Regions from separate parts of the Streptomyces sp. H27-D2 genome, predicted to be linked through region 1. Evidence: riboswitches for the same ligand, from Rfam matches in the RefSeq annotation. Region 1 holds a riboswitch; the other holds the start of a gene.
What was found. Region 1 has a riboswitch for cyclic di-AMP ahead of QMK28_RS05775 (M23 family metallopeptidase). Riboswitches for the same ligand answer to the same signal wherever they lie in the genome.
Positions count from the first base shown of each region.

Region 1 (6,223 bases):
TCGGCACCATCCCCTCGCACGACGGCAAGCAGCCGCCGCGCGACGGCTCGCTCCCGGACGTCATCGGCGAGGAGCTCCGCGAGGAGCTGCGCGAGGACGTCCCGGCCCGCGCCCTGATGTCCGCCTACCGGCTGCCGCAGGACGGCACCCGCGAGGCCGACGCCGCGGACCTGGCGCTGACCGTGCTCGGCGGCGGCGAGTCCTCCCGGCTGCACAACCGGCTGGTGCGCCGCGACCGCTCGGCCGTCGCCGCCGGCTTCGGCCTGCTGCGGCTGGCCGGCGCCCCCTCGCTCGGCTGGCTGGACGTCAAGGCGTCCGGCGGCGTCGAGGTGGCCGACATCGAGACGGCGGTCGACGAGGAGCTGGCCCGGTTCGCGGCCGACGGACCGACCCCCGAGGAGATGGAGCGGGCCCAGGCGCAGTTGGAGCGCGAGTGGCTGGACCGGCTCGCCACGGTCGCCGGCCGCGCCGACGAACTGTGCCGCTACACCGTGCTGTTCGGCGACCCGCAGCTCGCGCTGTCCGCCGTGGGCCGGGTCCTGGACATCACCGCGGACGAGGTACAGGCCGTCGCCGCCGCCCGGCTGCGCCCGGACAACCGCGCGGTGCTCGCGTACGAGCCGACCGGCGCCGCCGAGGCCGACGCCGCCTCCGACGGGAACGGGAACGAGAACGAGCAGGAAGAGGCGGGTCAGTGAGCGACGTTACGACCAGCACCAGCACCAGCGCGGCCGGCGTGCCCGGCAGCGACACGATGACGTTCCACCCGCGCCCGCAGGCCGGCGCGCCCACCCCGTGGGCCTTCCCCGCCCCCGAGCGCGGCACCCTGCCCAACGGCCTGACCGTGCTGCGCAGCCACCGCCCCGGCCAGCAGGTCGCCGCCGTCGAGATCAGCCTCGCCGCGCCGCTCGACGCCGAGCCGCAGGGCCTGGACGGCGTGGCCACGATCATGTCCCGCGCCTTCACGGAGGGCACCGACAAGCACTCCGCCGAGGAGTTCGCCGCCGAGCTGGAGCGCTGCGGCGCGACGCTCGACGCCTACGCCGACCATCCGGCGGTCCGGGTCTCCCTGGAGGTCCCGGTCTCCCGGCTGAACAAGGCGCTCGGCCTGCTCGCCGACGCCCTGCGCGCCCCCGCCTTCGCCGAAAGCGAGATCGAGCGGCTGGTCGGCAACCGGCTCGACGAGATCCCGCACGAGCTGGCCAGCCCCGCCCGGCGGGCCGCGATGGCGCTGTCCGCCGAGCTGTTCCCCGAGACGTCCCGGATGTCCCGCCCCCGGCAGGGCGCCCAGCAGACCGTCGAGCGGATCGACGCGCGTGCGGTGCGCGCCTTCTACGACGCGCATGTGCGGCCCGCCACCGCGACCGCCGTGATCGTCGGCGACCTCACGGGTGTGGATCTGGACGTGACGCTCGCTGACACCCTGGGCGAGTGGACCGGGGACACCGCCGAGCCCCGCCCGGCCCCGCCGGTCACCGCCGACGACACCGGCCGGGTGGTCATCGTGGACCGTCCCGGAGCGGTCCAGACGCAACTGCTGATCGGCCGCATCGGCGCGGACCGGCACGACCGCGTCTGGCCGGCCCAGGTGCTCGGCACCTACTGCCTGGGCGGCACCCTCACCTCCCGGCTGGACCGGGTGCTGCGCGAGGAGAAGGGCTACACCTACGGCGTACGGGCGTACGGCCAGGTGCTGCGCTCGGCGCCGGACGGCAGCGGCGCGGCGATGCTCGCGATCAGCGGCTCGGTGGCTACCGAGGTCACCGGACCGGCGCTCGCGGACGCCTGGCAGGTGCTGCGCCGACTCGCCGCCGACGGGCTGACCGACGACGAGCGGGACATCGCGGTGCAGAACCTCGTCGGCGTCGCCCCGCTCAAGTACGAGACCGCGGCGGCCGTCGCGAACACCTTCGCGGACCAGGTCGAGCAGCAGCTCCCGGACGACTTCCAGGCGCAGCTGTACGCGCGCCTGGTGGAGACCGGCACGGTCGAGGCGACCGCGGCCGTGGTCAACGCGTTCCCGGTGGACCGGCTGGTGACGATCCTGGTCGGCGACGCCTCGGTGATCGAGGAGCCGGTGAAGCAGCTCGGCATCGGCGATGTGCGGGTGGTCACCGGCTAAGGGTGCGAATCACCGTAAAGCGGTGAAAGTGCGGCTGTGAAGCCGTCGCGCCCCCGGATCCCGGCGAGCCCTCGGCTTGCCGGGATCCGGGCTTTTGTCCGCTTTGTTGGGGTCGGTTGTGTCAAACATGTGTGGCGTGCGCGACAAAAACCCGGATTTGTTTGCCGTTTGAAAGATGTCCCGTTTAGCGTCGGTGCGGCTGCCCGTCAGACCCCCGTCGCATCAGCGGCACCGGGCAGTCATCGCCGAGTCCCCCGAAGGCGCGAGCCTGGGGAGCCGGGGACCCAATCAGTCCCTGGGGTGAATCGGGCGCCTCTCCGGAGGGGCCCGTAGGAGACCTTCCTGCTCCGAACCCGTCAGCTAACCCGGTAGGCGAGAAGGAAGGAAAGGAACCGCCACTTCATGGCATTCATCCGTGCCAACGGCAAGCACCGCCGCCCGAACCGCGCCGTGCGAACCGGTGCGAACGCCGCGGGCATCGCGACCCTCGCCGTAGCCGGCGTCGTCGGCGCCGTCGCCTCTCCGGCCATCGCGGCCGAGAACTCCGTGCCGAAGGTCGAGCAGACGGGCCTCCAGCAGGCCATCGTCATCGACGGCACGCTGGCTCAGAACCTCGACGACCAGGCCACCGTCCAGCACAGTGCCGCGGACGTGACCCAGGCCCGCGAAAAGGCCGAGGCCGACGCCATGAAGCAGGCGGCCGACGCGAAGAAGGCCGCCGAGGCCAAGCGCAGGGCCGCCGCCGAGAAGGCGGAGAAGGCCAAGGAAGCCCGCGAGGCCAAGGCTGAGAAGGCGCGTCAGGCCGAGCCCCGCGCCGCTCGCTCCGAGGGCCGTACGGCGATCAAGCCCAACGGCAGCGGTTACGTCTCGCCGATCTCCGGCTCGTACGTCTCCACCCAGTACAAGGCATCCGGCGGCGCATGGTCCTCCGGCAGCCACACCGGCATCGACTTCCACGCCGCGTCGGGCACCGCTGTGCACGCCGTCGGCGCGGGCACCGTCGTCGAGGCCGGCTGGGGCGGCGCGTACGGCAACAACGTCGTCATCAAGATGAACGACGGCTCGTACACGCAGTACGGCCACCTGTCGTCCAGCAGCGTCACGGTCGGCCAGAGCGTCACCGCCGGCCAGCAGATAGCCCTGTCCGGCAACACCGGCAACACCACAGGGCCGCACCTGCACTTCGAGGCCCGCACCGGTGCGGAGTACGGCTCGGACATCGACCCGATCGGCTACCTCCGCTCGCACGGCGTCAGCGTCTGACCGTACGGCCCGCATGACTTGTACGACCGTCGGACTCGTCCGACCGAAGAGTCCGCGACAGCGATCGCGACACCGAAGCCCCGGCCCCGGCCGGGGCTTCGGCGTTTCTCCATGGAGCCGTCAATTCCACTGCGCTATCGGAATTTCCCGCCGCGTGTCATAGAGTCGGTGAACTGGCGCTGATCAACCGCGTTTCGCGGGGATTAAGACGGAGGTTCGCGATGGCCGGCCGCGGTATTTCCGCACACTCGGTGTGCGGCGCGATCCGCGACGATATCGTTTCCGGAACCCTGCCCCCCGGCAGCCGTCTCGTCGAGGAACTGCTCGCCCGGCGCTACGGCGTCTCGCGGGTCCCGGTGCGCGAAGCGCTGCGCGTCCTGGAGACCGAGGGCTTCGTGACGTCCCGTCGGCATGTGGGCGCCTGCGTCGCCGAGCCGACCGAACGCGAGGCCGCCGACCTGCTGGACGTCCGCGCGCTGCTGGAGCCGCTGGGGGCCGCACGGGCCGCTCAGCGGCGCACCGAGGCGCACCTCAAGGTGCTGCGCGGGCTGGTCCGGCTGGGCAGGGAACGGGCGCGGCTGGGGCAGCTGAGCGATCTGCGGTCCCTGGACGGCTGGTTCCACGAGACCCTGGCCGGGGCGTCCGGCAGTCCCGGCCTGGCCGCGCTGCTCACCCAACTGCGGCGCAAGGCCGACTGGATGTACCCGCCGGAGCCGCCGGCGCGAGCCGTCGGGACCTGGGACGAGCACGGCGCGCTGGTCGACGCGGTGACCCGGGGCGACGCGGCGCGGGCCCGCGCGGTCGTCAGCGCGCGGCTGGAGCGCTCGCTCGCCGCGTACCGGCCCCGGCGGGCGGCGGTGAGTTCTTTGAAACCTTCCGCACACACAGGACGCGGCCGAATTTAACAGCGGTCCCGTATACAGCGGGAGGGGAATTCTTTCGGCAATTCCCGCGCGCGCAATACGGAATGCGATGGCGGCGGCGGTGGCGGCTCCGGCGATAAAGCGGGCCGGGCGGGGAATCGGGCCGCGCGGAAGAGCACGTCGGGAGATCCGGAAGGCGGGGCCCGGATCGCGACCGGCGCGAGGGCCGGCTGAAGAACGAGACCGCCGCGAGGCCGGCGGAGAAGCGACGGGCCGCCTCGGTCTTCGTCCGCGCGAAGGTCTCCGTCCGCGCGAACGACGGGACCGCGGCGACCGGATGCGATGACTGCTCAACCGGTTGCCGCGGTCCCGCCGCGGATGACGCTGTGTTTGAAGACGCCGTGTTCGAAGACGATGTGTTCGGGGAGGCCCGTGGTTCAGACGGTCTCCGGAAGCTCCTCCAGCCCCTCGGAGACCAGCTTCGCCAGCCGGTCGAGCGCGGCGTCCGCGCCCTCGGTCTCGGTGGAGAGAACGATCTCCTCGCCGCCCTGGGCGCCCAGGCCGAGCACCGCGAGCATCGACGCGGCGTTGACCGGGGTGCCGTCGGCGGCCTTGGCGATCTTCACGGGGACGCCGGCGGCCATGGCCGCGCGGACGAAGATCGAGGCGGGCCGGGCGTGCAGGCCCTCGGCCCAGCCGACGGTGACGCGGCGCTCAACCATGGTGTAACCCTTCAGGTCGTATCAGTTGTCTAGACCAGCTTCTCACGGCCGACGCGGTGCTTCGGCAGGGGCCTCGGCCCCCACCCTGCCCCGCCGTACCCGGCTCCGCGAGCCCGGCCCGCGCGGCCTCGGCCCGTACCCTGGCACCATGCAGACCCCGGCGGAGCACGTCTATCCGACTCACTGGGAAGCCGACGTCGTGCTGCGCGACGGCGGCACCGCGCGGATCAGGCCCATCACGGCCGACGACGCCCAACGGCTGGTCAGCTTCTACGAACAGGTGTCGGACGAGTCGAAGTACTACCGCTTCTTCGCACCGTACCCCCGGCTCTCCGACCGCGACGTGCACCGCTTCACCCACCACGACTACGTCGACCGGGTCGGGCTCGCGGTGACCATCAGCGGCGAGTTCATCGCGACCGTCCGCTTCGACCGCATCGACGGCAACGGACGCCCCGCCCCCGCGCCCGCCGACCACGCCGAGGTCGCCTTCCTGGTGCAGGACGCCCACCAGGGCCGCGGCGTCGCGTCCGCCAGCCTCGAACACATCGCGGCCGTCGCCCGCGAGCGCGGCATCCGGCGCTTCGTCGCCGAGGTGCTGCCCGCCAACAGCAAGATGATCAAGGTGTTCACGGACGCCGGGTACACCCAGAAGCGCAGCTTCGAGGACGGCGTCGTCCACCTCGAATTCGACCTCGAACCGACCGATCAGTCCCTCGCCGTGATGCGCGCCCGTGAGCAGCGCGCCGAGGCCCGCTCGGTCCAGCGGCTGCTCGCGCCCGGCTCGGTGGCGGTCATCGGCGTCGGACGGGCCCCCGGCGGCGTCGGCCGCAGCATGCTCGGCAACGTCCTCGGCTCCGGCTTCACCGGCGCTGCGCACGCCGTCAACCGGGCCTTCCCCGAAGGGCTGACCCGGCTCGACCCGGAAGGGGCGCGGGCCTACCGCTCGGTCCGCGAGATCACCGAACCGGTCGACCTCGCCGTCATCGCCGTCCCCGCCGAACAGGTGCCAGCCGTCGTCGCCGACTGCGGCGAGCACGGCGTCCAGGGCCTGGTCATCGTCTCCACCGGCTACGCCGAATCCGGCCCCGAGGGCCGCGCCCGCCAGCGCGAACTGCTCCGCCAGGCCCGCTCGTACGGCATGCGGATCATCGGCCCCAACGCCTTCGGCGTCATCAACACGGCGGCCGGGGCCCGGCTCAACGCCTCACTGTCGCCCGAGATGCCGACGGCCGGACGCATCGGACTCTTCA
Region 1 is NZ_JAYMZR010000009.1:7,171-13,393, reverse strand. It holds gene QMK28_RS05785 (M16 family metallopeptidase) at 1-698, shown strand, start outside; gene QMK28_RS05780 (M16 family metallopeptidase) at 755-2,122, shown strand; cyclic di-AMP (ydaO/yuaA leader) riboswitch at 2,356-2,511, shown strand; gene QMK28_RS05775 (M23 family metallopeptidase) at 2,525-3,385, shown strand; gene QMK28_RS05770 (GntR family transcriptional regulator) at 3,607-4,290, shown strand; gene QMK28_RS05765 (HPr family phosphocarrier protein) at 4,686-4,970, opposite strand; gene QMK28_RS05760 (bifunctional acetate--CoA ligase family protein/GNAT family N-acetyltransferase) at 5,119-6,223, shown strand, end outside.

Region 2 (4,523 bases), on a different contig from region 1:
CCGCTCGGGCCCGCCTTGCCGCCGCGCGCGGACCCGAAGGTCGACGACAGGGACGAGGCGGCCGAACTCATCGCGCTCATCGACGCGGACGGGGTCGCCGCGCCGGTCCGCTTCCACTCCACGTACTCGTCCGGGATCTCCTCCAGGAACCGCGAGGCCGGGTTGTAGGCGGGCTGTCCCCAGGCGCTGCGCAGCGTGGAGCGGGTCAGATAGAGCCGCTCGCGCGCACGGGTGATGCCCACGTACGCGAGGCGCCGCTCCTCCTCCAGCTCCTTGGTCTGGCCGAGCGCGCGCATGTGCGGGAAGACGCCGTCCTCCAGACCGGTCAGGAAGACGACCGGGAATTCGAGGCCCTTGGCGGTGTGCAGTGTCATCAGGGTGACCACGCCCGAGCCGTCGGTCTCCTCGTCCGGGATCTGGTCGGAGTCGGCGACGAGCGCGACCTTCTCCAGGAACTCCGGGAGCGTGCCGGTGCTCTCGCCGTCCTGCGCCCGCTCCTGTTCGAATTCAAGGGCCACCGAGGCGAGTTCCTGGAGGTTCTCGACCCGGGTCTCGTCCTGCGGGTCGGTGGATGCCTGGAGTTCGGCGAGGTAGCCCGTGCGCTCCATGACCGCTTCGAGGATCGTCGCCGGGCCCGCGCCCGATTCCACAATCGTCCGCAGCTCTTCCATCAGCACGTTGAACCGCTTCACAGCGTTCGTCGACCGGGCCGCCATGCCGTACGCCTCGTCGACCCGGCGCAGCGCCTGCGGGAAGGTGATCTTCTCCCGCAGCGACAGCGCGTCGATCATCGCTTCGGCGCGGTCGCCGATGCCGCGCTTGGGCACGTTCAGGATGCGCCGCAGCGGGACGGTGTCCTCGGGGTTGGACAGCACCCGGAGGTACGCCAGGACGTCCCTGACCTCCTTGCGCTCGTAGAACCGCACGCCGCCGACGACCTTGTACGGCAGGCCGACCCGGATGAAGATCTCTTCGAAGACGCGGGACTGGGCGTTCGTCCGGTAGAAGATCGCGACATCGCCGGCCTTGGCGTCGCCGGCGTCCGTCAGCCGGTCGATCTCGTCGGCGACGAACTGCGCCTCGTCGTGCTCGGTGTCCGCGACGTAGCCGGTGATCGTGGCGCCGGCGCCCGCGTCGGTCCAGAGGTTCTTGGGGCGGCGGTTCTCGTTGCGCTCGATGACCGCGTTGGCGGCGCTGAGGATCGTCTGGGTGGAGCGGTAGTTCTGCTCCAGCAGGATCGTGGTGGCGCTGGGGTAGTCCTCTTCGAACTGGAGGATGTTACGGATCGTCGCGCCCCGGAAGGCGTAGATCGACTGGTCCGCGTCGCCCACGACGCACAGCTCGGCGGCGGACTCGGGCGGCCCGACCAGCTCGCGCACCAGGGTGTACTGGGCGTGGTTGGTGTCCTGGTACTCGTCGACCATGACGTGCCGGAAGCGCAGCCGGTAGTGCTCGGCGACCTCGGGGAACGCCTGGAGCAGATGCACGGTCGTCATGATGATGTCGTCGAAGTCGAGGGCGTTGGCCGCGCGCAGCCTCGACTGGTAGAGCACGTAAGCCTCGGCGACGGTCTTCTCAAAGCCGTCCGCGGCTTGGCTCGCGAAAGCGTCTTCGTCTATCAGCTCATTCTTGAGGTTCGAGACCTTGGCGCTGAACGACTTGGGCGGGAACCGCTTCGGGTCGAGGTCGAGGTCCCGGCAGACGAGCGCCATCAGCCGCTTGGAGTCGGCCGCGTCGTAGATCGAGAAGCTGGAGGTGAAGCCGAGCTTCTTGCTCTCCCGGCGCAGAATCCGCACGCACGCGCTGTGGAAGGTGGACACCCACATCGAGGAGGCGCGCGGGCCGATCAGCTCGGCCACCCGCTCCCGCATCTCACCGGCGGCCTTGTTGGTGAAGGTGATGGCCAGGATCTGCCCGGAGTGCACCCCGCGCGCGGACAGCAGGTGCGCGATGCGGTGCGTGAGCACCCGGGTCTTGCCGGACCCGGCGCCCGCGACGATCAGCAGCGGCGAGCCGCTGTGCACGACGGCGGCCCGCTGTTCGACGTTGAGCCCCTCCAGCAGCGCGGCCGGGTCGATCGGGGGCCGCGGCGCACCGTCCCGGTAGTGGGAATCCCGGTCCACGGGCGCGTTGAACGTGCCTCCGAAGAGGTCGTCCGGCACCGTCTCGGGACCGGAGTCCTCGGGGGGTGGCGGGGGCTCCTCGCCCTTGGGTTCGAGGTCCGTCAGGAAGCTGTCGTCAAAGAGGCTGCTCATCGCCTCCCGAGTCTAGGCGGCCCCACCGACAACCCACACCGGTATGAGGAACTGGGGGGAGGAACTGAGGGGAGGAACCGGTACGCCGGAAGGCTCCCCACGTGGGGCGGGTCACACGCCGGGGCACTGGGGGCGCCTCCCAGTCGAAGCTTGGGGGAAAGTATCGGGCATATCGAACATCAGCCTTCACAGCAGCACCACAACTTGGCTACCGTGCTCGGTCAGGCGGCCCGTGTCCTCCCGCCGGCGACCGCGCCGGCACGCGCTGCCACCGCTGAATCCGGCCGCGAGGCCGGAACCGGGGACCCACGAGTACCACTGGGGTGAATCGGTCCGTGCACGTCAGCGCTCCGCGCGGGCGTACGTACGGACTGTAGGGCGACCTTCCGAAGCCCGAATCCGACAGCTAACCCGGTAAGCGGCCACGGAAGGGAGTCGCCAGCCTTGGCGTCGCACCGCAAGCCGCGAAACCGCATGATCACCTCACCCGCAAGCCGCCGCACCGCGGTAGGCCTCACGACGGCTGCCTTCGCCTCCGTCACCCTGCTCTCCCAGAGCGCCACCGCCGCGCCTTCCGAGCCGAAGCGGCAGTCGGTCGAAGAGGTGCGGAAGAAGGTCGACTCGCTCTACCGCGAGGCGGGGTCCGCGACCCAGCAGTACAACTCGGCCAAGGAGCACGCCGACAAGCAGCGCGGCAAGGTCGACGGTCTGCTCGACGACGTCGCCGAGCGCACCGAGCAGCTCAACGAGTCGCGTCGCGCACTGGGCACGTACGCCGCCGCGCAGTACCGCAGCGGCGGCATGACGCCGACCGCGACGCTGATGCTCGCCGACGACCCGCAGGACTTCTTCGACCAGACGCACCTCATGGACCGCATGACGGGCCGTCAGCAGAAGGCCGTCACCACGTACCAGGAGCAGCAGGCCGCGGCTTCGAAGAAGCGGGCGCAGGCGACCAGGAACCTCGCGTCGCTGACCGAGTCGCAGAAGGAGCTCAAGAGCAGCAAGCAGACCGTGCAGAACAAGCTCGGCGAGGCGCGCGAGCTGCTCTCGAAGCTGACGGCCGCCGAGAAGGCCAAGCTCGCGGCGATCGAGCGCGAGAAGGAGGCCGCGGCGCAGCGCAAGGCCGACGCGCTGGCCAGGCAGCAGGCCGAGAAGGAGCGCAAGGACGAGCAGGCCCGCAAGGCGCGCGAACAGGGCAAGGGCGGGGACGGCGGCTCGGAGTCCGGTTCCGGCGGCTCCACGGGCGGCGACACCGGGGACCCCGGCAAGTACGCCACCAAGGCGGAGAAGGCCATCGCCTTCGCGCGGCAGCAGATGGGCAAGCCGTACGTGTGGGGCGCGGCCGGCCCGAACTCGTACGACTGCTCGGGCCTGACCCAGGGCGCCTGGAAAGCCGCCGGGGTCTCGCTGCCGCGCACCACCTGGGACCAGGTGAAGGTCGGCACCCGCGTCGCCACGGGTGATCTCAAGCCGGGTGACCTCGTCTTCTTCTACGACGACATCAGCCATGTCGGCCTCTACATAGGCGGCGGCAAGATGATCCACGCGCCGAAGCCCGGCGCGAGCGTGCGGATCGAATCGATCTACTACATGCCGATCTACGGGAGCGTGCGGCCCGCATGATCGCGTGATCGCCGGCGGCGCACAGCCGTCGGTGATGCGCAGCCGCCGGCGATGCGTACGGCTCGATGAACGCTCCTGCCGCCCAGGGCACCGCGCCCTGGGCGGCAGCCGTACGCCCCCTGCCCGGCCCAGCCCGGCCCACGTCCCCGCCGGCCGTAACAGAGCGCAGCGCCCCCGGCGGCGCAACCCGTGCTTCGGTCAGGGCAGCGCGGTGAATCTCCGGCCAACGGCGAGTCGGGCGATCTCTTTCGATCGTCCGGACGCCGAAAGCTGTCAATCCATCTCATCGCGACACTCTTCCGTGACCTCCGGGTTTAGCGTCCTCAGCCAGCGGTCGATTCCCCACCGCCGCCCCCGTACCGGGGTGGCCGTCGGCCGCTGGCCGAGAGATCCGACGGCGGCCCTCCCCCTGTTCACGGGGCCGCCGTCGGACGTCTGGAAGGAGCTGACGGCCGTAGTGGCGTCGCACAGGAAGCCGAAGCAACGTTCGTTCAGTGGCCACACCGTTCGTACGGCCCGCACCGCCGCGACCCTCGCCATCGCGGGAGCCGCCACCGCCACCGCCTTCAGCGGCACCGGCCAGGCGGAACCCCGGCTCAGCACCGCTCAGGTCAAGAGCAAGGTGGACCGGCTGTACCGGGA
Region 2 is NZ_JAYMZR010000010.1:97,264-101,786, forward strand. It holds gene pcrA (DNA helicase PcrA) at 1-2,255, opposite strand, end outside; cyclic di-AMP (ydaO/yuaA leader) riboswitch at 2,518-2,691, shown strand; gene QMK28_RS06645 (C40 family peptidase) at 2,700-3,881, shown strand; gene QMK28_RS06650 (C40 family peptidase) at 4,339-4,523, shown strand, end outside.
Region 2: linked by a shared signal. The riboswitch ahead of QMK28_RS06645 (C40 family peptidase) and the one ahead of QMK28_RS05775 (M23 family metallopeptidase) in region 1 are both predicted to bind cyclic di-AMP.